Regions from separate parts of the Kitasatospora sp. NPDC001547 genome, predicted to be linked through region 1. Evidence: riboswitches for the same ligand, from Rfam matches in the RefSeq annotation. Region 1 holds a riboswitch; each other region holds the start of a gene.
The links. A riboswitch is a leader RNA that binds a small molecule or an ion and turns the genes downstream of it on or off. The one in region 1 is predicted to bind cobalamin.

Region 1 (7,361 bases):
GCACCCCGGTGCTGGTGCAGCTGGTGTTCTGGAACTTCCTCGGCCTGATCTGGGCCAAGCTGTCGATCGGCGTCCCGTGGGGGCCGGAGTTCTGGTCCGAGCAGACCAACGTGCTGATCCCGACCTTCGTCGCCGCGCTGCTGGGCCTCGGCCTCAACGAGGCCGCCTACATGGCGGAGATCGTCCGCGGCGGCATCCAGTCGGTGGACGAGGGCCAGAGCGAGGCCTCGCACGCGCTCGGCATGAGCCGGTTCCAGACCATGCGCCGGATCGTCCTGCCGCAGGCCATGCGGGTGATCATCCCGCCGACCGGCAACGAGACCATCTCGATGCTCAAGACCACCTCGCTGGTCTCCGTGATCTCCCTGGAGGAGATCTTCCGGGCCGGCCAGGTCATCTACTCCCGGAACTACCAGAACATCCCGCTGCTCATCGTGGTGAGCCTCTGGTACCTGTTCTTCACCTCGGTGCTGACCATCGGCCAGTACTACATCGAGCGCCACTACGCCCGAGGCTCCAACCGCACCCTCCCGCCCACCCCGCTGCAGCGGCTGCGGGGCCTGTTCGCCGGGAAGCCCGCCCCCAGGACGAACGCCGACGTCGTCCCGGGGCTCGAGGGAGGTGGTCACGCATGACCGATCTGACCAAGTCCCCCGCCGGCGCCACGGCGGCCGCCGAGCCCATGGTGCGCGCCGAGAACGTGCACAAGTCCTACGGCCTGGTCGAGGTGCTCAAGGGCATCGACCTGGAGGTCAAGCAGGGCGAGGTGTTCTGCCTGATCGGCCCCTCGGGCTCCGGCAAGTCGACCTTCCTGCGGTGCATCAACCACCTGGAGAAGATCAACGGCGGCCGCCTCTGGGTGGACGGCGAGCTGGTCGGCTACCGCCAGAAGGGCGACCGGCTGCACGAGCTCAAGGACCGCGAGGTCGCCCTCAAGCGGCGCGACATCGGCATGGTCTTCCAGCGCTTCAACCTGTTCCCGCACATGACCGCCATCGAGAACGTCATGGAGGCGCCGGTCCAGGTCAAGGGCGAGAGCAAGGCCGAGGCCCGCGAGCGCGGCATGGCCCTGCTGCAGCGGGTCGGCCTCGCCGACAAGGCGAAGAACTACCCCTCGCAGCTCTCCGGCGGCCAGCAGCAGCGCGTGGCGATCGCCCGCGCGCTGGCCATGAAGCCCAAGCTGATGCTCTTCGACGAGCCCACCTCGGCGCTCGACCCTGAGCTGGTCGGCGACGTCCTCGACGTCATGCGCGGCCTCGCCGAGGAGGGCATGACCATGGTGGTCGTCACCCACGAGATGGGCTTCGCCCGCGAGGTCGGCGACGCGCTGGTGTTCATGGACGGCGGTGTGGTGGTCGAGTCCGGCAACCCCCGCGAGGTGCTCACCGACCCCCGGCACGAGCGCACCAGGGCCTTCCTGTCCAAGGTGCTCTGAAGCCCGTACCACCGGCGCCCGGCAGACCCGTCCTGCCGGGCGCCGTCCCTTTCCCCGCCCGGGTAATAGGCTGGAATCGCCACCGGGTAATAGGCTGGAGGCAGTCAGCCCGTTACCGAATTCTGGAAGGACCCCTGTGGAGCTCGCCGCCTACGCCGACCTCGCCGTCCGGCTGGTGAACACCGAGGAGCCCGAGCGCGGCACCGACGCGCTGACCTCCGTGGAGGCGGTGCGCGCCCTGTTCTCCGACTCCTCGCGGGCCGCCGCCCTCGCCGACGAGTCCGACCTGCCCCGGCTGCGGGCGGTGCGGACCCGGCTGCGCGGGGTCTTCGAGGCCGCCGCCGACGGCGACGAGATCCGCGGCGTCGACCTGCTGAACAGCCTGCTCATGGAGTACCCGGTCAGCCCGCTGATCTCCGGGCACGACTACCTGGACGACGCCGGACGGCCGCGCTGGCACCTGCACCTGGCCGACAACTCGCCGACCGCCACCGCGCACTTCAGCGCGGTCGCCTGCATGGGCCTGGCCGTCCACCTGACCGAGCTGGGCGCCGACCGGCTCGGCATCTGCCAGGCCGCGCCCTGCCGCAACGCCTACCTGGACACCTCGACCAACCGCTCCCGCCGCTACTGCTCGGACCGCTGCGCGACCCGCGCCAACGTGGCCGCCTACCGGGCCCGCAAGCGCCAGGAGGCGGAGGCGGCGGCCCGCGAGTAGGTCCTAGACCCCGTCCACCCAGGCGCCCAGCCGGCGGGCCAGGCCCGGCACCCGGGCCAGCCGCGGGGTGAGCAGCAGCCGCTCCAGCCGGCGCCCCGGCGCCAGCCAGGCCGGGCTCGGCCGCAGCCGCAGCAGCACCCGGCCGAGCACCAGTTCGTCCGGGACGGCGCCGTAGCTGCGGCTGTCGCTGTCCACCGGACGGTTGTCGGAGAGCAGCCACCAGCCCTTGGACCGGCGCTCGGCGGCCCGTTTCACCACCAGCAGGTCCTGCTGGAAGGGGTGCCGGAAGAGCACCACCGCCCCCGGCCGGATCGGCGCGCCGTAGCGGACCAGCAGCTGGTCGCCCTCGCGCAGGGTCGGGACCATCGACGGCCCGGCCACGTCGACCAGTCCGAACGGCAGCGCGCCGCCCCGGCCCCGTCCGTCGGCTCCGGCGCCCTCCGGTCGCGTGCTCCGCGCCACGACTCCTCCTCCCGCTCCGCCCGCCCCCAGTCTGCCGTACGGACCGTCACCGGCCCGATGTCCGGATTACCCCGGTTCCGGGTCCGTCTTTTGCCCTAGGCCCGCCGCCCGACCGCGAAACCGCGAGGACGGCGGGGTAATCTCGGGCGCGGGAAGACGATCTAAGGAAGGACTCCCATGTTCTCTCGTCTGTTTGCACCGCGCGCCACCGCCCACGCCCACTGCGACCTGCCCTGCGGCGTGTACGACCCGGCGCAGGCCAAGCTCGAGGCCGAGTCGGTCAAGGCCACCCAGGAGAAGTACCAGGCCAACGAGGACCCGCACTTCCGCGCCCGCGCCATCATCATCAAGGAGCAGCGCGCCGAGGCCGTCAAGCACCACATCTCGGTGCTGTGGAGCGACTACTTCAAGGCCCCGCACTTCGAGAAGTACCCGCAGCTGCACCAGCTGATCAACGACACCCTGAAGGCCGCCTCGGCCGCCAAGGCGTCCACCGACCCGGCCACCGGCCAGGCCCTGCTGGACCTGATCGCCGAGGTCGACAAGATCTTCTGGGAGACCAAGCAGGCCTGAGCCTGACGCGTCGCCACCCGACCGCCCCCGTCCGCGCAGCCGGACGGGGGCGGTCGCGCGTTCACCGCCCGGCCCACCCCCGGTAAGGGTTGCCTGCCCTGAGTGGCTGTTATGCTGCCAGGGCGTCCGAGGGGGAAGTCCGGTGTGAATCCGGCGCTGACCCGCAACGGTGAGCGCGGCCCGTACCAGCCCGTACGACCGCGCCAGCCCGATCGCCCTCGGCCGCTGACCTCCCGACAACTCGCCGCGGACTGCGAGGGGAACGGCGCCCCGGCACACCTGCGGCCCGCGCCCGCCCCGGCGCACCCGCGGCCCGAGGCAAGGCGTCCCCGTGAACCGCGCACCCGCAGACCGTGCAGCCGGCCCGCCCGCCCGGCGCACACCCGTCGCCCCGCTCGCCGCCGGGCTCGCCGTCGCGCTGCTGCTCTCGCTGGTCTGCGGAGTCGCGCTGGGCTCCTCCGGACTCGGCCTGCCCCGGGTGCTGCGACTGCTGGGCGCCGGGCTGACGGGCGGTCGGCTGGACGCGGGCGAGGCGGCCGCGTACGCGATCGTCTGGGAGATCCGGCTGCCGCGCACCGTGCTGGCCGCCGTCGTCGGCGCCGGGCTGGCCGCCTGCGGGGTCGCCGTCCAGGCGCTGGTGCGCAACGCGCTGGCCGACCCCTTCGTGCTCGGCGTCTCCTCCGGCGCGGCCGTCGGCGCCAACGCCGTCCTGCTGTTCGGGGCCTTCGCCTCGCTCGGGGTGTGGGCCGTCTCCGCGTCCGCCTTCGGCTCCGCCCTGGCCGCCATGACGCTGGTCTACCTCGCCGCCCGCACCGCGTACGGGCTCACCCCGCTGCGCCTGGTGCTCACCGGCACCGCCCTGTCCTACGGCTTCTCGGCCACCACCACCCTGATGGTCTTCGCCGCCGACCGCGGCGAAGCCGCCCGGGACGCCATGATGTGGCTGCTCGGCAGCCTCGGCGGCGCCACCTGGGGCAAGGTGCCGATCGCCGCCGCCACGGTGCTGGCCGGCCTCGCCTACCTGACCGGCGCCGCCGGGCGGCTGGACGCGCTCGCGATGGGCGACGAGACCTCCGCCTCGCTCGGCGTGGACCCGGACCGGCTGCGCCGCGAGCTGTTCGTGGTGACCGCCGCCGTCACCGGCACCGTGGTCGCCGTCAGCGGGGCGATCGGCTTCGTCGGGCTGCTGATGCCGCACCTGTCGCGGATGCTGGTCGGCGCCGGGCACCGCCGGGTGCTGGTGGTCGCGCCGCTCGCCGGGGCGCTGCTGCTGGTCTGGGTGGACATCGCCTCGCGCACCCTGCTGGCGCCCGCCGAACTGCCCGTCGGGGTGTTCACCGCGGTCCTCGGCGTGCCCGCCTTCCTGGTGATGATGCGCCGCCGCGGCCAGGCCTTCGGAGGCAACCGGTGACCGACGTGATCGAGGCGGCGGCCGGGACCGGGCCGACGCGGGCCCAGGACCTCGCCGTCGACGCCGTCTCGGTGGAACTGGCCGGCACCCGGCTGGTCCACGAGGTGAGCCTGGCGGCCGCCGCCGGGCAGGTGGTCGGCCTGATCGGCCCGAACGGCAGCGGCAAGTCGACCCTGCTGCGCTGCGTCTACCGGGTGCTGGAGCCGACCGGCGGCGTGGTCCGGCTGGCCGGGGACGACCTGCACGCCCTCACCGCCCGGGAGAGCGCCCGCCGGGTGGCCGCGCTGACCCAGGAGCACTCCGCCGAGTTCGACTTCACCGTCGCCGAGGTGGTCGCCATGGGCCGGCTGCCGCACCGCCGCGGCTTCGGCGGCCCGGCCGCGGGGGACGCGGAGCGCTGCGCCGAGGCGCTGCGCAAGGTGCGCGCCGGACACCTCGTCGACCGGGGCTTCCTGAGCCTGTCCGGGGGCGAGAAGCAGCGGGTGCTGTTCGCCCGCGCGCTGGTCCAGGAGCCGCGCCTGCTGGTGCTGGACGAACCCACCAACCACCTCGACATCGCCCACCAGTTGGAGGTGCTGGCCCTCGCCCGCGAGGCCGGGCCGACGGTGCTCACCGCACTGCACGACCTCAACCTCGCGGCGGGCCACTGCGACCTGCTGTACGTGCTGCGGGCCGGCCGGATCGTCGCCTCCGGCCCGCCCCACGAGGTGCTCCGACCCGCCCTGCTGGCCGAGGTGTTCGGCGTCCGGGCCACCCCGGTGCGGCACCCCGGGACCGGCGCCCTCCAGCTGCTGTTCGACCGCCTCGACCACTCCGCCTGATCCGTCCCCCGGAGGAACCACCGTGCGCACCAAGGCCGTTGCCGTCACCACCCTGCTCGCCCTCGGACTCGCCGGCTGCGGCGCCGAGATCGCCCCGAAGGAGGCCGCCACCGCCTCCGCCCACTACCCGGTGACGGTGCGGAACTGCGGAGACGAGCTCACCTTCGACCGCAAGCCCGCCCGGGCGGTGACCAACGACGTCGGCATCACCGAGCTGATGCTCTCGCTCGGCCTCGCCGACCGGATGGCCGGCTACGTGATGCCCGACGACAAGGGGAGGATCGACCAGGTCGCCTGGAAGGACGGCTACCAGCGGACGAAGTGGCTCTCCAAGCAGCAGATCACCAAGGAGATCGCGCTGGACGCCGAGGCCGACCTGGTCTTCGCCGGCTGGCACTACGGCTTCGACGAGGGCCGGGGCGTCACCCCGCAGGCCTTCCGGACGCTGGGCATCGACTCGTACGTCCTCAGCGAGTCCTGCCGCAGCGGCAAGGGCACCGAACGCGGCGTGATGGACCCGCTGGAGGCGCTCTACACCGACCTGGCCAACCTCGGCGAGATCTTCGACGTCAGGGACCGCGCCGACCGGCTGGTCGCCGACTTCAAGGCGCAGATCGCCGCCGTCCCCCGGCCCGAGCGCCGCCCGTCCGTCTTCCTGTACGACAGCGGGCAGGACAAGCCGTACACCGCCGGGAAGTTCGCCGCCGCGAACGAGATCATCGCCAAGGCGGGCGGGACCAACGTGATGGGCGACCTCACCGACAGCTGGGTCACGGCCGGCTGGGAGAGCGTGGTGCAGCGCGACCCGGAGGTGATCGTGATCAACGACTACGGCGACACCGGCGCCGAGGAGAAGCGGCGGTTCCTCACGTCCTTCCCGCCGCTGGCGAACGTGGCCGCGATCAGGAACGACCGGATCTTCGTGATGGACTATGTGGACCTGGTGGAGAGCCCGCGCAACCCGGCCGCGATCAGCTCGCTGGCCGGCTACCTGCGCACCGTACCGGCCCGCTGACCGGCCCGGATCCCGCTCCCCCGGGCACGGACCTCCGGGCGTACGCTCAAGGTACGAGCCGACGGAACCCGACCGGAGGAGCGAGACCATGACCACCACGGCGACCCCCGCCGCCTTCGACACCCGTGCACTGCGCGAGGGCATCGAGCGCTGCGACGCCGAGGTCCTCCTGGCGCTCTACGCCGAGGACGCCGAACTGCGCGTGGTCGATCGCAAGACCCAGCCCAGCCATCCCCTGGTGATGCACGGGCGGGAGGAGATCGGCGCCATGCTGGACGACGTCTACGGCCGCGAGATGACCCACAAACTGGAACAGGTGGTGGTCCAGGGCGACCACGTCGCGTTCCTGGAGTCCTGCCGCTACCCGGACGGCGTCCGGGTGCTGATGTCCTCGATGGCCGGTCTGCGGGACGGCCGGATCGTCGACCAGACCTCCGTCCAGGCCTGGGACGAGACCGGTCCCGAGCAGTAGGCTCACAGGCATGATCCGCACCGCCGTCGCCACCGACGTCCCCGTCGTCCACGCCATGATCCGCGAACTCGCGGACTACGAGCAGGCCCTGCACGAGGCGAAGGCCACCGAGGAGCAGCTGCACGAGGCCCTGTTCGGCGCGGAGCCGGCCGTGTTCGGGCTGATCGCCGAGGACGACGCCACCGGCGAACCGGTCGGCTTCGCGCTCTGGTTCCGCAACTTCTCGACCTGGCGCGGCACCCACGGGATCTACCTGGAGGACCTGTACGTCCGCCCCCAGGCGCGCGGCGGCGGCCACGGCAAGGCGCTGCTGCTGGAACTCGCCCGGATCGCCGTCGAGCGCGGCTACTCCCGGGTCGAGTGGTCGGTCCTGGACTGGAACCAGCCCTCGATCGACTTCTACAAGTCGATCGGCGCGGTGCCGATGGACGAGTGGACGGTGTACCGGCTCACC
Region 2 (7,361 bases), on a different contig from region 1:
GGTCGTCTGGCACTTCGACACCGAACTCGGCGACATCGAGATGGTCCAGATCGCGGGGGCCGTGGCCCGCCGCATCGTGCCGTACGTCGACGCCGGAACCAAGGTCGAGCAGGGCGACCGGATCGGTCTGATCCGGTTCGGCTCCCGGGTCGACACCTACCTGCCGGCCGGCGTCGAGGTCGGCGTCGAGGTCGGCCAGAAGACCACAGCCGGGGTGACGCGCCTTGACCGTGACTGAACCTGAGACAATCGTCGGCCTGGACGACGAGGAGACGGCCCTGCGCCGCCGCCGCTGGGCGCGCGACCGCGAGCTGCGCGCCCCGCGCTCTCCCCAACACCTGTCCACCGCCGACTTCCTGACCCTGGGGAACGCCGTCTGCGGCTTCCTGGCGATCTACTCGATCACCACCGGGGTCCTGGTCCCGCACATCACCAACCCGGACGCGGCGCCGGACCGGCACAGCGCCGCCACGGCGGTCACGCTGCTGCTGATCGGCTCGATGTGCGACCTCTTCGACGGCCTGGTGGCGCGCAAGCTGCGCTCCTCCGCCCTCGGAGCGGAACTGGACAACCTGGCGGACCTGATCAGCTTCGGCATCGCGCCGGCCTACTTCGTCGCGGTCTGGGGCATGGTCTCCCAGGGCTCCAACAGCAAGCTGTCCGCGCTCATCGCCATCACGGTGCTGCTCGCGGTGGTCCTGCGGCTGGCCCGCTTCTCGGCCGTCAAGATGCGGCCGGGGGTGTTCCAGGGCATGCCCTGCCCGATGGGCGCGATGACGGTGATCGCCATCGTGCTGCTCGACCCGCCGTTCCTGCCCGGTCTGCTCGCCATCTTCGGCGCCGCGTACCTGATGGTCAGCCGGATCGAGTACCCCAAGCCGCAGGGGCTGCTGGCCACCGCCACGCTCTGCTGGATCGTGGTCTCCATCGGCTGCCTGGCCGCCTGGGCCACCGGTCTGCCCGGTGGCGACAGGCTGATGCACGTCGGCGCGTTCGCCCAGATCACGCTCGCCGCGATGGCGCCGCTGCTGGTCATCCGCCGGAAGGTGGGCCAGAAGGTCGGCGACGTCCGCGCCCGGCGGGCGGAGTCGCGGATCGGCTGATCCCCGAAGCCGTCGCACGGCGAAGGGCCCGGAACCTGGTGGTTCCGGGCCCTTTCCCGTGCGTCGTCGCGGTCGGGCGCCGCGGCCGCGGACTCAGGCGCCGCCGGTGTGCACGCTGAACGCCGAGCGGCGGGCCGCCCGGGCCACGGCCGGGTCCGGGTGCACGCCGGAGACCGCCGTCAGCACCGAGGCCGCCCGCGGGTGGCCGGACTGCCGGGCCCGGGCGAACAGCCGGACCGGGTCGCCCGCCGAGGCGCCCTCGACGTGGCCCACCAGCAGCTCGGTCTCGCCGTGGTCGAGCACCGCGGCCGCGGTGTCCACCCAGAGCCAGGCCGCGTCCTCCGCGCCCAGCACGTCCGCCGGGGAGACCCCCTCGTCCGCGCGCTCCGCCAGCCAGAGCAGCGCGTAGGGGCGCAGCACCGGCTCGTCCACGGCGGCGCGCACCGCCTGCTCGGCCGGACCGCCGGCCACCCGCAGCGCCTCGAAGGCCAGCCCGCGCACCAGCGCGTCGTCGCCCTGGGCGGCGTCCAGCAGCTCGCCCACCGCCCGGTCCGCGGGCCGGGCCGCGACCCAGGCCCGGAACTCGGCGCGGGCCGGGCCCGGCGAGTAGTCCGCACAGGCGTTCAGCAGCTCGAAGGCGCTCTGCTCGATGTGCCCGGCCGCGGTCTGCGCGACCGTGCAGATCTCCTCCAGCTTCGCCCGCACCGCCCAGTGGCCGAGCGGAGACAGCTCCGCGGCGTCGTTCCTGCGCTCCAGGGCGCCGACGGCCGCCAGACCGTCCAGCATCCAGTCCAGGACGGCGGCCACGTCGGAGGGCGCGGCCGGGGTGTCGATCTGCGGCGCGCGGCAGGTGCCCCGGACGGCAGAGACCGCCGAGGCCGCGTGCGGCACCGGCGACAGGCCCGGCCCGCCGAGGCCCGTACCGACCCGGCGCTCGTCCAGGCCGCGGCGCAGCAGCTCCAGCAGCTCGCTCTCGGCGACCGGGCCGTCCACCAGGTGGAGGAAGGAGAGCAGCTGCGGGGCCTGGTCCACGGCCTGCCCGGCCAGGACGGCGAACACGCCGCGCAGCGCGGCGGGCGGCACCGGGGCGAGCAGGGTCCAGGCGTCGAACAGCGCCGACCAGCCACGCACCACGGCCTCGTCGTCGTGCTCCCAGGCGTGCAGGCGCCAGCCGGGGCCGGCTCCGCCGTCGCGGGGCTCCACCAGGCCCACCAGCAGCGCCCGTCCCCAGGCCTTGGTGGCCGCGCCGACCGTCATGGCCAGCGCCCGGCCCGCCGCGCGGGCGTCCTCCGGGAGCAGCTCGCCGCGCTTGTCGACCTCGGCCAGCTCCCCGGCCCAACGGGCGACCCGGACGGCGTCCACCAGCATCCGGCGGGCCAGCGGCGCCAGCTCGGCGGGTGCCGGGAAGCCCTCCGGCACGGGAACCCTGCCGCGCCCGGGAGCCGGAGCGGGCCCTCGTCGCCGGGGTACTCCGTTACGGGGGACACCCGCCCCGCCCGGCCTGCCACCGGCGGGCCGTTGGGCCGTTCCGGGGAGACGGGTCACCGTCGCACCGGTACCGATCGTCGGCGGGAGCGGGGCATCACGGTCGCGCGGGTTCCGAGACGTCACGTCGAGCAGTCTTCCCCTTGCACCGGCCTTCTGTCACATCCGGTTGTCCGTACGACCGGGCGACCGGTGGCGGCACCTCCGCAAGATCGGGCAACAACGGCATACCGCCTGGCCGGAAACGTGTGACCTGGCCATGCCACTCGTCACCCCCCGGTTGCCGGGAATGCTCGCCCGGTCACCCTGCGTACGGGTGGGGGGTAACGAGTCGGGGCCCATTGTTGCCCCCGACCGCGGGGTGGTTTTCGCCGCGGGGGATCCGCGCCGCCCGTGCTCGGCGGGCCTGTCCAGCCCGATTCCGGACGGATGGCGGGCGGGGCGGGGGAAGCGCACCGCACGAGAAGTCGGCCGGGCCGACTTCTCGTGCACGCCGGGCGGAACGGGAGAAAGCGCCATTCGCGGACCGGGGGGAAGCGCGGCGGGAAACCGTCGTGACCCGGCCGAAAACGCGGCGCGCGCGAGGGGGGGCTCCCGGGCTACAGCAGCGGCGTGAGCCAGCGGCGGAGGAGTTCCGTGTAGCGGTCCGGGGCGGTGTTCCAGAGGGTGGCGTGGTCGGCGCCGGGGAAGGGCTGGAGGCTGACCACGTCGCGGCGGGCCGCGGCCAGCTTCTCGACGGTGCCGAAGGGGGCGATCCGGTCCTCCGGGCTGTGCAGGACGAGGGTGGGCACCCGCAGGTCGGTGCCCTCGGCGAGACGGGCGGAGTCCGCGAGGTCGACGCCGGTGCGGCCCTCGGCGGCGAGGGCGCCAAGCTCTGCGGCGACGCCCCGGAAACCGGCCCGGGCGGCGTCCCGGCGGGCGGAGGCCGGGAGGTCGAGCACCGGCGAGTCGAGGATCAGGCCCCGGACGGCGTGCGACCAGACGGAGCGGGCCGCGGTCTGCAGGACCATGGTCGCGCCGAGGGACCAGCCGTACAGGACCACCTTGCCCGCGCCGCTGTCGAGCGCCAGCCGTACCGCCGACTCGACGTCGCGCCACTCGGTCTCGCCGAAGTGGCTGAGCCCGTCCGGGGAGTCGGGGGCGCCCCGGTCGCCGCGGTAGGTGACGGCGAGGGCGGGCAGGCCGAGCCGGTCGAGCACGGGGAGCACCGGGAGGGTCTGCTGGCGGTCGGCCCCGGGGCCGTGCACCAGGATCACCCAGGTGCCGCGCTTGCCGTGGAGCCGCCAGGCGGGCAGCGCGCCGAGCTCGCCGTCGGCGACGGTGTCGGCGAAAGCCAGGCCGAGCGCCTCGGAGGGGTCGCCGAGGTGGACCCGGGGGGTGAAGCGGACCTCGGTCCCGGGGGCGAGGGTGCCCCGGTCGGCGCGGACCAGCCGGCGGGTGACGCCCCGTTCGTCGCCGTGCAGGACCTCCTCGACCACCGCGTGCCCGCCGTCCGCCCACTCGACCGCCCAGCGGCCGGGGCGCAGGCTCGCGGGGCCGCGGGTGAAGGTGACCCGGCCGGGGGCGAGGCCGCGGACCACCACCGGCGCCGACTCCTGGACGGCGGGCGCCGGACGGACCATCCGCTCGGAGGCCCGACGGCCGATCACCAGCACGGCGGCCCCGGCCGCGGTGGCCCCGACCGCGGCGGCCGCCACGACGGCGGCGGTTCCCCAACGCATATCGCTCCCCGCTCTGTTGCTCTCGGACCGGACGGTGTTCGAGCACCAGTTCACCGGCGCCCCGCCCGGACGGCCACCCGGACGGCCACCCGGATGGGCCGTCCGGGTCGCCCGGGCGGCGGGCGGGCGGCGGGCGGGCGGGCCCGAGGAGGGGACGGTCGGGAGGGCGACCGCCCGGGCCGGTGCCGCTGCCGGCGCCTGCCGGTGCCGGGCGATCCCACGGGGTGTCAGCGGGCCGGCGTGTGACCAACCCCTCCGTGACCTCGGTTGACTCCCGGTTCGGGCCCGTGATGGGATCCTGGGGCCAAACGGAGGCATGGAGAGGAAGCCGGTGGAAGTCCGGCGCGGTCCCGCCACTGTCACCGGGGAGCACGCTCGGAACATCGCCACGGCGGGCCGTCGACGGCCGCTGGAAGGCTCCGGGAGTGCGTTCGACCCGGAAGCCAGGAGACTCTCGCCCCCGTCACGTCGATCCAGGGCGCGGACCCTGAGTGAGGACACGCACGCGATGCAGGCTGCCCCGCCCGGCCGGACTCCGAGCTGCCTTCCGCCGTGCGGCCGATGACCCCGCCCACCGCCTCCCCCGCTCCGCGCCCGCTGACCCGCGCCGCCGCGTTCGCGCTCGGCGCCGCCGCGGGCTACGCCGCCGACACCCGCTTCGCCGACCCCCGCCGGGGCCACCCGGTGGCCGTCTTCGGCAGCGCCGCGATCCGGCTGGAGCGCAGGGTGTGGCGCGACGGCCGCGCCGCCGGGGCCGGGTACACGGCGCTGTGCGTGGGCGCGGTCGCGGCGGGCGCGCTCGCCCTGGACCGTACGGTGGGCCGGCGCCCGCTGGGCCGGGCCGCGCTGGCGGCGGCCGCGACCTGGACCGTGCTCGGCGGCACCTCGCTGACCCGGGAGGCGCGCACCATCGGCCGCTCGCTCGCCGCGGGCGACCTCGCGGCCGCCCGGGAGCGGCTGCCGCACCTGTGCGGGCGGGACCCGAGCGCGCTGGACGGGCAGCAGATCGCCCGGGCCGTGGTCGAGTCGGTGGCCGAGAACACCGCCGACGCCGTGGTGAACGCGCTGGCCTGGGGCACCCTGGCCGGCACCCCCGGACTGCTGGCCTTCCGCGCCGTGAACACCCTGGACGCCATGGTGGGCCACCGCTCGCCGCGCTACGCCCGGTTCGGCTGGGCCTCGGCCCGGCTGGACGACCTGGCGGGCTGGCCCGGCGCCCGGCTGACGGCACTGTTGACGGTGGCCGCCGCGCCCGAACCCCGGACCGCCTGGCGGATCTGGCGGCGCGACGGCTCCGCGCACCCGAGCCCGAACGCGGGCCAGGCCGAGGCGGCGTTCGCCGGCGCGGTGGGCGTGCGGCTGGGCGGGACGCTGCGGTACGGCGAGCAGGTGGAGGACCGGCCGGTGCTGGGCGCGGAGCTGCGCCCGGTCACGGTGGACGACATCGAACGGGCCTGCGCGCTCTCCCGGCGGGTGGGCGCACTGGCACTGGGTACGACGGTCGCGGGGCACGTCCTGCTGCGGACGCTGATGAAGAAGAGGGGGCGGGCATGACGAACGCGCTGCTGGTCGCGGGGACGACCTCGGACGCGGGCAAGAGCGTGGTGACGGCCGGGATCTGCCGTTGGCTCGCCCGCCAGGGCGTGCGGGTCGCGCCGTTCAAGGCGCAGAACATGTCGCTCAACTCCTTCGTCACCGCCGACGGCGCCGAGATCGGCCGCGCCCAGGCGATGCAGGCGCAGGCCGCCCGGGTGGAGCCGGAGGCGGCGATGAACCCGGTGCTGCTCAAGCCCGGCGCGGACGGCCGCAGCCAGGTGGTGCTGCTCGGCCGGCCGGTGGCCGAGGTGGGCGCGCTGGACTACCGCGAGCGCAAGCCCGTCCTGCTGGAGCGCGCCCTGGAGTGCCTGGCCGACCTGCGCAGCCGCTACGACGTGGTGGTCTGCGAGGGCGCGGGCTCGCCGGCCGAGATCAACCTGCGCGACCGCGACATCGCCAACATGGGCCTGGCCACGGCCGCCGCCCTGCCGGTGGTGGTGGTCGGGGACATCGACCGCGGCGGGGTCTTCGCCGCGATGTACGGGACGCTGGCGCTGCTGTCGGCGGAGGACCAGCGGCACGTGGCGGGCTGGTTCGTCAACAAGTTCCGCGGCGACTCGCGGCTGCTGGCGCCCGGGCTGGAGATGCTGCACGAGCTGACCGGACGTCCGGTGCTGGGCACCCTGCCGATGCTGCCCGGGCTCTGGCTGGACGCCGAGGACTCGCTGGACCTGTCCACCGTGGTCGACCGGACGGACGGGCCCGGACCGCTCGGCGCGGACGTGCTGCGGGTGGCCGTGGTGCGCTTCCCCCGGCTGTCCAACTTCACCGACCTGGACGCGCTCGCGCAGGAGCCGGGCGTGCTGGTCCGCTGGGCGACCAGGCCGGAGGAGCTGGCCGACGCCGACCTGGTGGTGCTGCCCGGCACCCGGGCCACCGTCGCGGACCTCGCCTGGCTGCGCGAGCGCGGCCTGGAGCCGGCCCTGAAGGCACGGGCGGCGGCCGGACTGCCGGTCCTCGGGGTCTGCGGCGGCTACCAGATGCTGGCGCACTCCATCGTGGACGAGGTCGAGTCGAAGGCGGGCGCCGTCGACGGGCTCGGCCTGCTGCCGACCCGGGTGCGGTTCGGCGCCGAGAAGGTGCTGGCGCGGCCGGTCGGCGAGGCGTACGGGCAGCGGGTCGAGGGCTACGAGATCCACCACGGGGTGGTGGCGGTCGAGGGCGGCACCCCGTTCCTGGACGGCTGCCGGGTGGGCGCGGTCCGGGGCACGACCTGGCACGGCGCGCTGGAGAACGACGGGTTCCGCCGTGAACTCCTGCGCGAGGTCGCCGAGTCGTCCGGCCGGGCGTTCGTCCCGGCGCCGGACACCTCCTTCGCCGCGGCGCGCGAGGCCCGGCTGGACCGGCTGGGCGACCTGATCGAGGAACACGCGGACACCGACGCGCTGTGGAAGCTGATCGAGGGCGGGGTGCCGGCGGCCGGATCGCTGCCGTTCCTGCCGCCCGGGGCCCCTGG
Region 3 (7,361 bases), on a different contig from region 1:
GCAGCAGCGGGTCGGGCTCGCGGCCGTCGGCGAGCCGGAACCAGCCCTGGATCCGCCCGTTGCCGGAGGGCTGCCCGAGCGCCCAGCCGATGGTGGCCGGGTCCAGCCGGAGGTCGAACCGCTCCAGCAGGGCGGCCTGGGCGATCAGCTCCTTGGGCGCGTGTTCGACGCCGACGCACTGGTCCGGCGGCGGCAGCTGCGGCGGCCGCGCGCTGGTGCGCACCTCGCCGTCGGCGGCGGCGAGGTCGCCGTGGCTGGCCACCACGCGCAGCCGCTCGACGCCGTCCTGGCTGAGCGAGGCGGTGCCGGTGGACAGGCCGCGGCCGGTGCGCAGCACCTCGGTGCGGACGGTGGCCGGGCCGGGGGTGGAGGCGGACAGGTAGTAACCACTGATCGACACCGGGTCCGGGTGGGTGCCGTGCTCCAGCGACAGCGCGTGTCCGGCCACGGCGAGCAGCAGTCCGCCGTTCACCCCGCCGCCGATCTGCCAGCCGGCGCCGAGCTCGGCCTCGTAGCGGCCGGCCTCCTCGGGGTGCCTGGTCAGGGCGATGCCCTGGTCGAACTCGCTGCGGATCGCCGTGGTCATGTGGGGGGACCTGCCCTTCGCGCGTGCTTCCGGACGTCAAGTTACTGACGAGTAGGAACCACCCTACGCCGCCCGGGTGAAACGCGGAACGGCCGCCGGACACCTGTTCGGGTCCGACGGCCGTCCGGGAGGTCGATCCGCCTACCGGCGGATGCCCGGCTTCAGCTCCAGGAAGCGGGCGAGCATGCCGTTGACGAAGGCCGGGGAGTCGTCCGTGGAGAACTCCTTGGCGATCTCGACGGCCTCGTCCAGGACGACGGCGTCCGGGACGCCGTCCTCCCAGATCAGCTCGTACGCGCCGAGCCGCAGGACGTTGCGGTCCACGATCGGCATCCGGTCGAGCGTCCAGCCCACGGCGTACTGCTCGATCAGGTCGTCGATGCGACGCGCGTGCTGGACGTACCCCTCGATGAGCTCCATGGTGTACTCACCGACCTGCGGGGTGCCCTCGTCGGGCTTGGGCTCGCGGGCGCGGGCCACCCAGTCGGCGAGGACCTGCTGCGGGTCGACCCCGCGGTGGTCGGCCTCGAAGAGGATCTGGAAGGCCCGGGTACGGGCCTTGCTGCGTGCGGCCGACACGGACTTACTTCACCCGGCCGAGGTAGCTGCCGTCGCGGGTGTCGACCTTGACCTTCTCACCGGTGGTGACGAAGAGCGGCACGGCGATCTCGGCACCGGTCTCCAGGGTGGCCGGCTTGGAGCCGCCGGTGGAGCGGTCGCCCTGGACGCCCGGCTCGGTGTGGGCGATGGTCAGCTCGACCGCGGCCGGGAGCTCGATGTACAGGACGGCGCCCTCGTTGGTGGCGACCAGGGCCTCGAAGCCCTCCAGCAGGTACTTGGCGGCGTCGCCGACGACCGACGGCTCGACGGTCAGCTGGTCGTAGGTGTCCATGTCCATGAACACGAAGTTCTCGCCGTCCTTGTACGAGAACTGCATGCCGCGCTTGTCGACGTTCGCGGTCTCGACCTTGGTGCCCGCGTTGAAGGTCTTGTCGACGACCTTGCCGGTCAGGACCTCCTTGAGCTTGGTACGCACGAAGGCCGGGCCCTTGCCGGGCTTGACGTGCTGGAACTCGACGACGGACCAGAGCTTGCCGCCCTCCAGCTTGAGGACCATGCCGTTCTTGAGATCGTTCGTGGAAGCCACGGGCGCACTAACTCCTGTATAGCTGTCAAGGAACCAAGGGTTTGCGTCCTGCCGCCCGCGGCCCCCGGGGGCCGCGGTCACAGGGCGAGGAGCTCCTTGGTGGTGATGGTGAGCAGCTCGGGCCCGCCCTCCTCGAGGGGGCGCACGACGAGCGTGTCCTCGATCCGGACGCCGCCCTTGCCCGGGAGGTGGACTCCTGGGCCGACGGTGACCGGCACGCGGCTGTCCAGTTTACCCATGTCCGCCGGGCCGAGGCGCGGCGCCTCCCGCATCTCCAGCCCGATGCCGTGGCCCACCGGGTGCGGAGAGGCCTCGGCGTGGCCGGCCGCCTCCAGGACCTGCCGGGCCGCCCGGTCGGGTACGCACTGCTCCACGCCCGGTCCGAGTGCCTCCCGCCCGGCCCGCTGGGCCCGGAAGACCAGCCGGTGCAGCTCCACCTGCCAGGGCGCCGGCGCGGCGCCGATCACGAAGGTGCGGGCGGTGGAGACGCCGTAGCCGCGGTACTGGGCGCCCATCACCACGGTCAGGAAGTCGCCCTCCTCCACCCGGCGGTCGGTCGGCTGGTGGGCGGCCTGGCCGGAGTGGCTGCCGGTGCCGACCGAGACCGGGAAGGCCGCCCGGTCGGCGCCGTGGTCGATCATCCGGCGCTCCAGCTCCATCGCCAGGTGCCGCTCGGTGCGGCCGACCAGGATCGACTCCAGCAGCTCGCCCAGCGCCTGGTCGGCGATCTCCGCGGCGATCCGCAGGTCCGCGATCTCGCGCTCGTCCTTGACCACCCGCAGCCGCTCGACCGTCTGGCCGAGGTCCACCAGCCGGGCCCCCTCGGTCAGGCCGGCCACCGCCCGGTGCCGGGTGACGGTCAGGTCGTGCTCCTCCACGGCCAGGCCCGACACCCCGGACCGCGCGGCGGCGGTCGCGGCGGCCAGTGCGGTGTCCGAGCCGGCCGCCACCGGCAGCCTGGTGACGTCCGGAGCGATCAGGTGCTCCCCGGAGTCGTCCGGCGGCAGGTCGTCCGGCAGCGCGAGCAGGGCGCGCTCCCTGGTCAGCAGCAGGCTCGCCCCGCAGGGCGCGCAGCCCGTCAGGTACCGCACGTTCGCCGCGCGGGTGATCAGCGCCGCATCGGCCCCGGCCGCACTGCAGTGCTCCCTCACCCGCTCCCGCCGCCCCGCGTACGCATCCGCCATGCGTCGAGCCTACGAACCCCCGGCCCGAAGCGCCCGCCGAGCACCCCCGGCCGAACCCCCGGTGCTCCTTGCGCGCCCCCCGCGCGACCGCGCCGTCACCTCCGGGCGCGCGCCGTGCGCCCCGCCCCCGCCCGGGGCCGTGCCGCGGCCCCGGGGACGACCCGCGGGACGGGTGCTCAGGCCTCCTGGCCCGGCGTCCAGCGCTGCTCGACCCGGGCGAGCTTCCAGTACCCGATCGCGATCGCCCAGACCAGCACGAACAGCCCGGCGATGCCGTAGCCGACGTTGTCCAGCGAGATGTCCGCGATGAACCCGGAGACCGGGTCGGTCAGGTCGAGCTTCTCGTGCAGCACCCCGACCAGCTCGATGGTGCCGATGACGAAGGCGACCGCGATCGACAGACCGGTGATGGTCAGGTTGTAGTACACCTTCCGGACCGGGTTGGCGAAGGCCCACTGGTACGCGAAGTTCATGAACGTCCCGTCCAGGGTGTCGAACAGGCTCATCCCGGCCGCGAACAGCAGCGGCAGGCAGACGATCGCGTACCAGGGCAGCCCGGAGGCCGCGCCCGAGCCGGCCATCACCATCAGGGTGACCTCGGTCGCGGTGTCGAAGCCCAGGCCCAGCACCATGCCCACCGGGAACATCTGCCCCGGTCGGGTGATCGACCGGGTCGCCCGGTTCAGCACCCGGGCCATGAAGCCGCGCGAGTCGAGGTGCGCCTCAAGCTCCCGCTCGTCGAACTGCCCGGCCCGCATCGCCCGGAACACCTTGAGGATGCCGAGCAGTGCCGCCAGGTTGAGCGCGCCGATCAGGTAGAGGAAGACGCCCGAGGTGGTCGTCCCGATCATGCCGAGCCACTTGTGGGTGGTCGACTCGTCGTCCATCAGCGTGTTCGCCAGCTGCGCGCCGCCCGCCACCAGGGCGGCCATCACGACCACCATCGAGGAGTGCCCGAGGGCGAACCAGAACCCCACCGAGACCGGCCGCTTGCCGTCCGCCATCAGCTTGCGGGTGGTGTTGTCGATCACCGCGATGTGGTCGGCGTCGAAGGCGTGCCGCATGCCGAGGGTGTACGCGGTGATACCCAGGCCCACCCCGAAGGCCTGGGTACCGACCGCGTACCGCTCGGGTGCGACCAGGAAGACGAGCGTCCCGAAGGCCACCACGTGCATGGCCAGGATCACCCCCATCAACCCGGCCGTACGGATGGTGTCCTCGCGCCGCCACCGGAAGCTCGGCAGCGCGGAGGGGGCCGTCTTCGCCCCGGTGGCGACGGTTTCGGGCAGGGTCATCTGCGGATCACGCTCCAGCACCTCGTGGAAAACCTCGTGAGATGCCGTGGCCGGTCTCCTGGCTGACGGGACGCCCGTACCCGCCTTCCCAGGCGCGCGGGGCGCCCAGTGGCTTCATGGGTACGGACGACGTTCCTCCGTGGGCGGAGGAACGACCCGATCACAGTGGCGAGGGCCGCTCCGGGCTGGGATCCCTGAGGATCCGTCACCGGTCTTCCCGAGCACCACGGCGGGGAACACCGTAGGGGCCGGGCCCCACGGGTGCAAGGCTGCGCACCTGCGCAGGTGTCCAGGATCACAGGGCGCCGCCTGCAAGAATGTCCGCATGCATCTCGTACCGGCCGACCGCGCGGGCCACCGCACCATCGACGGGCACCGGGTCTGCGAGGCCATCGCCGCGATCGGCGAGCCCGCGCACGTCCGGTCCTGGGCCGAGCGGTTCTCGCTGCTCGCCGACCCCGGGCGGCTCGCCCTGCTGCTCGCCCTCCACCGGGCCGGCCCGCTCGCCGTCACCGACCTCGCGGTCGCCACCGGCATGCGCGACCCCGCCGTCTCCCAGGCCCTGCGGCTGCTCCGCACGGCCGGCGTGGTGACCGGCGACCGGGACGGACGGGTGGTGCGCTACCGGCTCGTGGACGAGGCCATGCGCCCCCTCCTCGACGAGTGCACCGCCGCCGAGCACCACGAGCCCACCGCGGCCGCCGGCTGACACCCGCAAACCCCGGCCGGGACCGGGCCCGACCAGTACGATCATGGTGTGCCGTCCCATCCCCACGTCTGGCCCGCCGACCGCTGGAACACCCGACCGGTCAGGGCCCGCGTGCTGGCGGTCGCCCGCACCCTCACCTCGGCCACCCGGGTCCTGGACGTCCTCACCCTGCTGAGCCCGGACGGCATCGAGCGGTACTTCACCGTCAACCCCGGCTCCGCCTTCGCCGACCGCGCCCTGGACGAGTACCTGCGCGGCCTGCCCGGCTTCACCGTGCTGGACTGGGAGGACGCCGTCCGCCGCCGCTTCGACCTGGCCGTCGCCTGCGCCGTCCACTCCTCCATGCACCGCCTGGACGCCCGCCTCGTCGTCCTCCCGCACGGCGCCGGCTACAACCGCCTGGTCACCGAGTCGACCGGCGACACGGTCACCGCCGCCGGCCTGTCCCGCAACGAACTCACCCACCGCGGACGGGTGTTCGTGGACGTCCTCGGCCTTTCCCACCCCGAGCAGCTGGACCGGCTGCGGGACTCCTGCCCCGAGGCGCTGGACGTCGCCCGGGTCGTCGGCGACCCGTGCTTCGACCGGATGCTCGGCAGCCGGCGCTCCCGCGACGGCTACCGCGCCGCGCTCGGCGCCACCTGCGGCCGACGGCTCGTCGTCGTCAGCTCCACCTGGAGCGAGCACTCGTTATTCGGCCGCCGCCCCGACCTCCCCCAGCGGCTGGTCCGCCGGCTCCCCGCCGACGAGTACACGGTGGCCGTCGTCCTGCACCCCAACGTCTGGAGCCGCCACGACCCCGAGGCGCTGCTCGACGGCGCCCGCCGGATGGGCCTGCGCCTGATCCCGCCCCACCAGGGCTGGCAGGCCGCGCTCGTCGCCGCCGACTGCGTGATCGGCGACCACGGCTCGGTCACCGTCTACGGCGCCGCCCTGGAGCGCCCCACCGTGCTCGTCGCCACCGGCGCCGCCGAACTCGACCCGCGCTCCCCCGGCTACGCCTTCGGCCAGGCCGCGCCCGTCCTCGACCCGGACGGGGACCTCGCCGCCCAGCTCGAACTGGCCCTGGCCCAGGACCCGGCCGGCCTGAGCGGCGTCACCGGCCGCTCACTCGCCCACCGCGGCGAGTCCGCCCGGCTGCTGCGCCCGCTGCTCTACTCCTTCCTGGACGGACTGGACGAACCCGGGGACGAGCCGGCCCTGCCGCCCTACCCCAGGCCGCTCCCCGCGACCACCGAGGGGCCCACCGCGTACGACGTCGAGGGCAGCAGCGACGGCACCGAGGTCAGCCTCCGGCGCTACCCCTTCGCCCCGGACGGCCACCCCCCGCGCGGCTTCCACGCCCTCACCGACGAGCACCCGGGCGACGCCCTGCGCTACACCGCCGAGGTCCTCGCCCGCACCGAGGCCCACGCCGAACGCCCGGCCACCCGCTGGCTCGCCGACACCGCCGCCGAACTCCCCGGCCTGGCCGTCGCGGTGGCCGCCCTCGGCCCGGCCCGCCACCTGCTGCGGCTGCGCACCGGCCTGCTGCTGGAGGCCCGCGCCGAACCGGACTGGGACCGCCCCGACCCCGGCATCGACCCGCTGCTGCTCGGCTCCGCCGTCGCCACCTGGCTCGCCGACGGCGGCGAGCCGGCCGGCCTCGCCGAGCACGGGCTCACCGTCCGCACCGGCGAGCACCGCGCCCGGGTGTCGTTCCGTACCAGGTCGTAGCCGTACCGGTCCCTCGGCCCGTCCCGGGTCCTGGCCGTACCGGGGTCCTACTCCGACAGCTCCCGCAGCCGCGCCCGGCTGCGCTCGGCCAGCTCCGCGTCGTCCAGCTCCTCGGCGAGGGAGACGATCAGGGTGTGCGCCTGCGCCTCCTTGGCGTACTGGCTGCGCTCCCTGGCCTGCCGGGCGCAGTCGTCCGCGTGGGCGACGGCGAGGTCCAGCTGTCCGAGGGCCCGGTGCGCCCTGGCGCGGACCAGCGGCAGCTTCATCAGCATGTCGTCGTCCCCGGTCCGCCCGGCGTGAGCCGTGGCCTCGGCCAGCAGGGCCAGCGCCTGCTCCGGACGGCCGTCGGCGATCAGCGCCTGCGCCAGGTTGTAGCTCTGGACGATCTCGCCGTGGTCGTCGCCCCGGTTCTCCGCCAGGGCCAGGGTGAACCGCCGCACCGCGTCGGCCGGGCGCCCGTCGGCCAGGCAGAGCAGCCCGTCCGTCTCGTAGAGCACCCCCACCACCTGGCGCTCGGTCACCAGCGGCACCTGCTCGGTGGCGAGCGCCAACTGCTCGGCGGCGAGCCGGTACTCGCCGCGGTCGACGTGGGCGCGGGCGAGCTGGTTGCGCATCCGCACCACGGCCGCCGGCCGGTTGTCCCACTGGGCCGACTCGACGCCGAGCCGGTGGGTGGCGATCCAGTCCTGGTACAGCTTGCGGCCGTGGTAGAGCGGCCAGAGCG

Region 2: another riboswitch for cobalamin. It lies ahead of ACFY0X_RS27435 (cobalamin biosynthesis protein); the one in region 1 lies ahead of ACFY0X_RS07490 (FecCD family ABC transporter permease).
Region 3: another riboswitch for cobalamin. It lies ahead of ACFY0X_RS08975 (HoxN/HupN/NixA family nickel/cobalt transporter); the one in region 1 lies ahead of ACFY0X_RS07490 (FecCD family ABC transporter permease).

What each region holds. Positions count from the first base shown of each region.
Region 1 is NZ_JBIAVL010000003.1:391,861-399,221, reverse strand. It holds gene ACFY0X_RS07515 (amino acid ABC transporter permease) at 1-635, shown strand, start outside; gene ACFY0X_RS07510 (amino acid ABC transporter ATP-binding protein) at 632-1,435, shown strand; gene ACFY0X_RS07505 (CGNR zinc finger domain-containing protein) at 1,572-2,153, shown strand; gene sodX (nickel-type superoxide dismutase maturation protease) at 2,157-2,519, opposite strand; gene sodN (superoxide dismutase, Ni) at 2,793-3,188, shown strand; cobalamin riboswitch at 3,278-3,427, shown strand; gene ACFY0X_RS07490 (FecCD family ABC transporter permease) at 3,520-4,599, shown strand; gene ACFY0X_RS07485 (ABC transporter ATP-binding protein) at 4,596-5,420, shown strand; gene ACFY0X_RS07480 (ABC transporter substrate-binding protein) at 5,443-6,435, shown strand; gene ACFY0X_RS07475 (nuclear transport factor 2 family protein) at 6,524-6,907, shown strand; gene ACFY0X_RS07470 (GNAT family N-acetyltransferase) at 6,918-7,361, shown strand, end outside.
Region 2 is NZ_JBIAVL010000017.1:72,705-80,065, reverse strand. It holds gene ACFY0X_RS27455 (phosphatidylserine decarboxylase) at 1-238, shown strand, start outside; gene ACFY0X_RS27450 (CDP-alcohol phosphatidyltransferase family protein) at 225-1,103, shown strand; gene ACFY0X_RS27445 (hypothetical protein) at 1,197-2,522, opposite strand; gene ACFY0X_RS27440 (alpha/beta hydrolase family protein) at 3,188-4,309, opposite strand; cobalamin riboswitch at 4,630-4,763, shown strand; gene ACFY0X_RS27435 (cobalamin biosynthesis protein) at 4,871-5,863, shown strand; gene ACFY0X_RS27430 (cobyric acid synthase) at 5,860-7,361, shown strand, end outside.
Region 3 is NZ_JBIAVL010000004.1:125,913-133,273, reverse strand. It holds gene ACFY0X_RS08995 (thioesterase family protein) at 1-586, opposite strand, end outside; gene nusB (transcription antitermination factor NusB) at 728-1,165, opposite strand; gene efp (elongation factor P) at 1,170-1,733, opposite strand; gene ACFY0X_RS08980 (M24 family metallopeptidase) at 1,811-2,917, opposite strand; gene ACFY0X_RS08975 (HoxN/HupN/NixA family nickel/cobalt transporter) at 3,094-4,212, opposite strand; cobalamin riboswitch at 4,243-4,456, opposite strand; gene ACFY0X_RS08970 (ArsR/SmtB family transcription factor) at 4,538-4,921, shown strand; gene ACFY0X_RS08965 (hypothetical protein) at 4,970-6,637, shown strand; gene ACFY0X_RS08960 (hypothetical protein) at 6,685-7,361, opposite strand, start outside.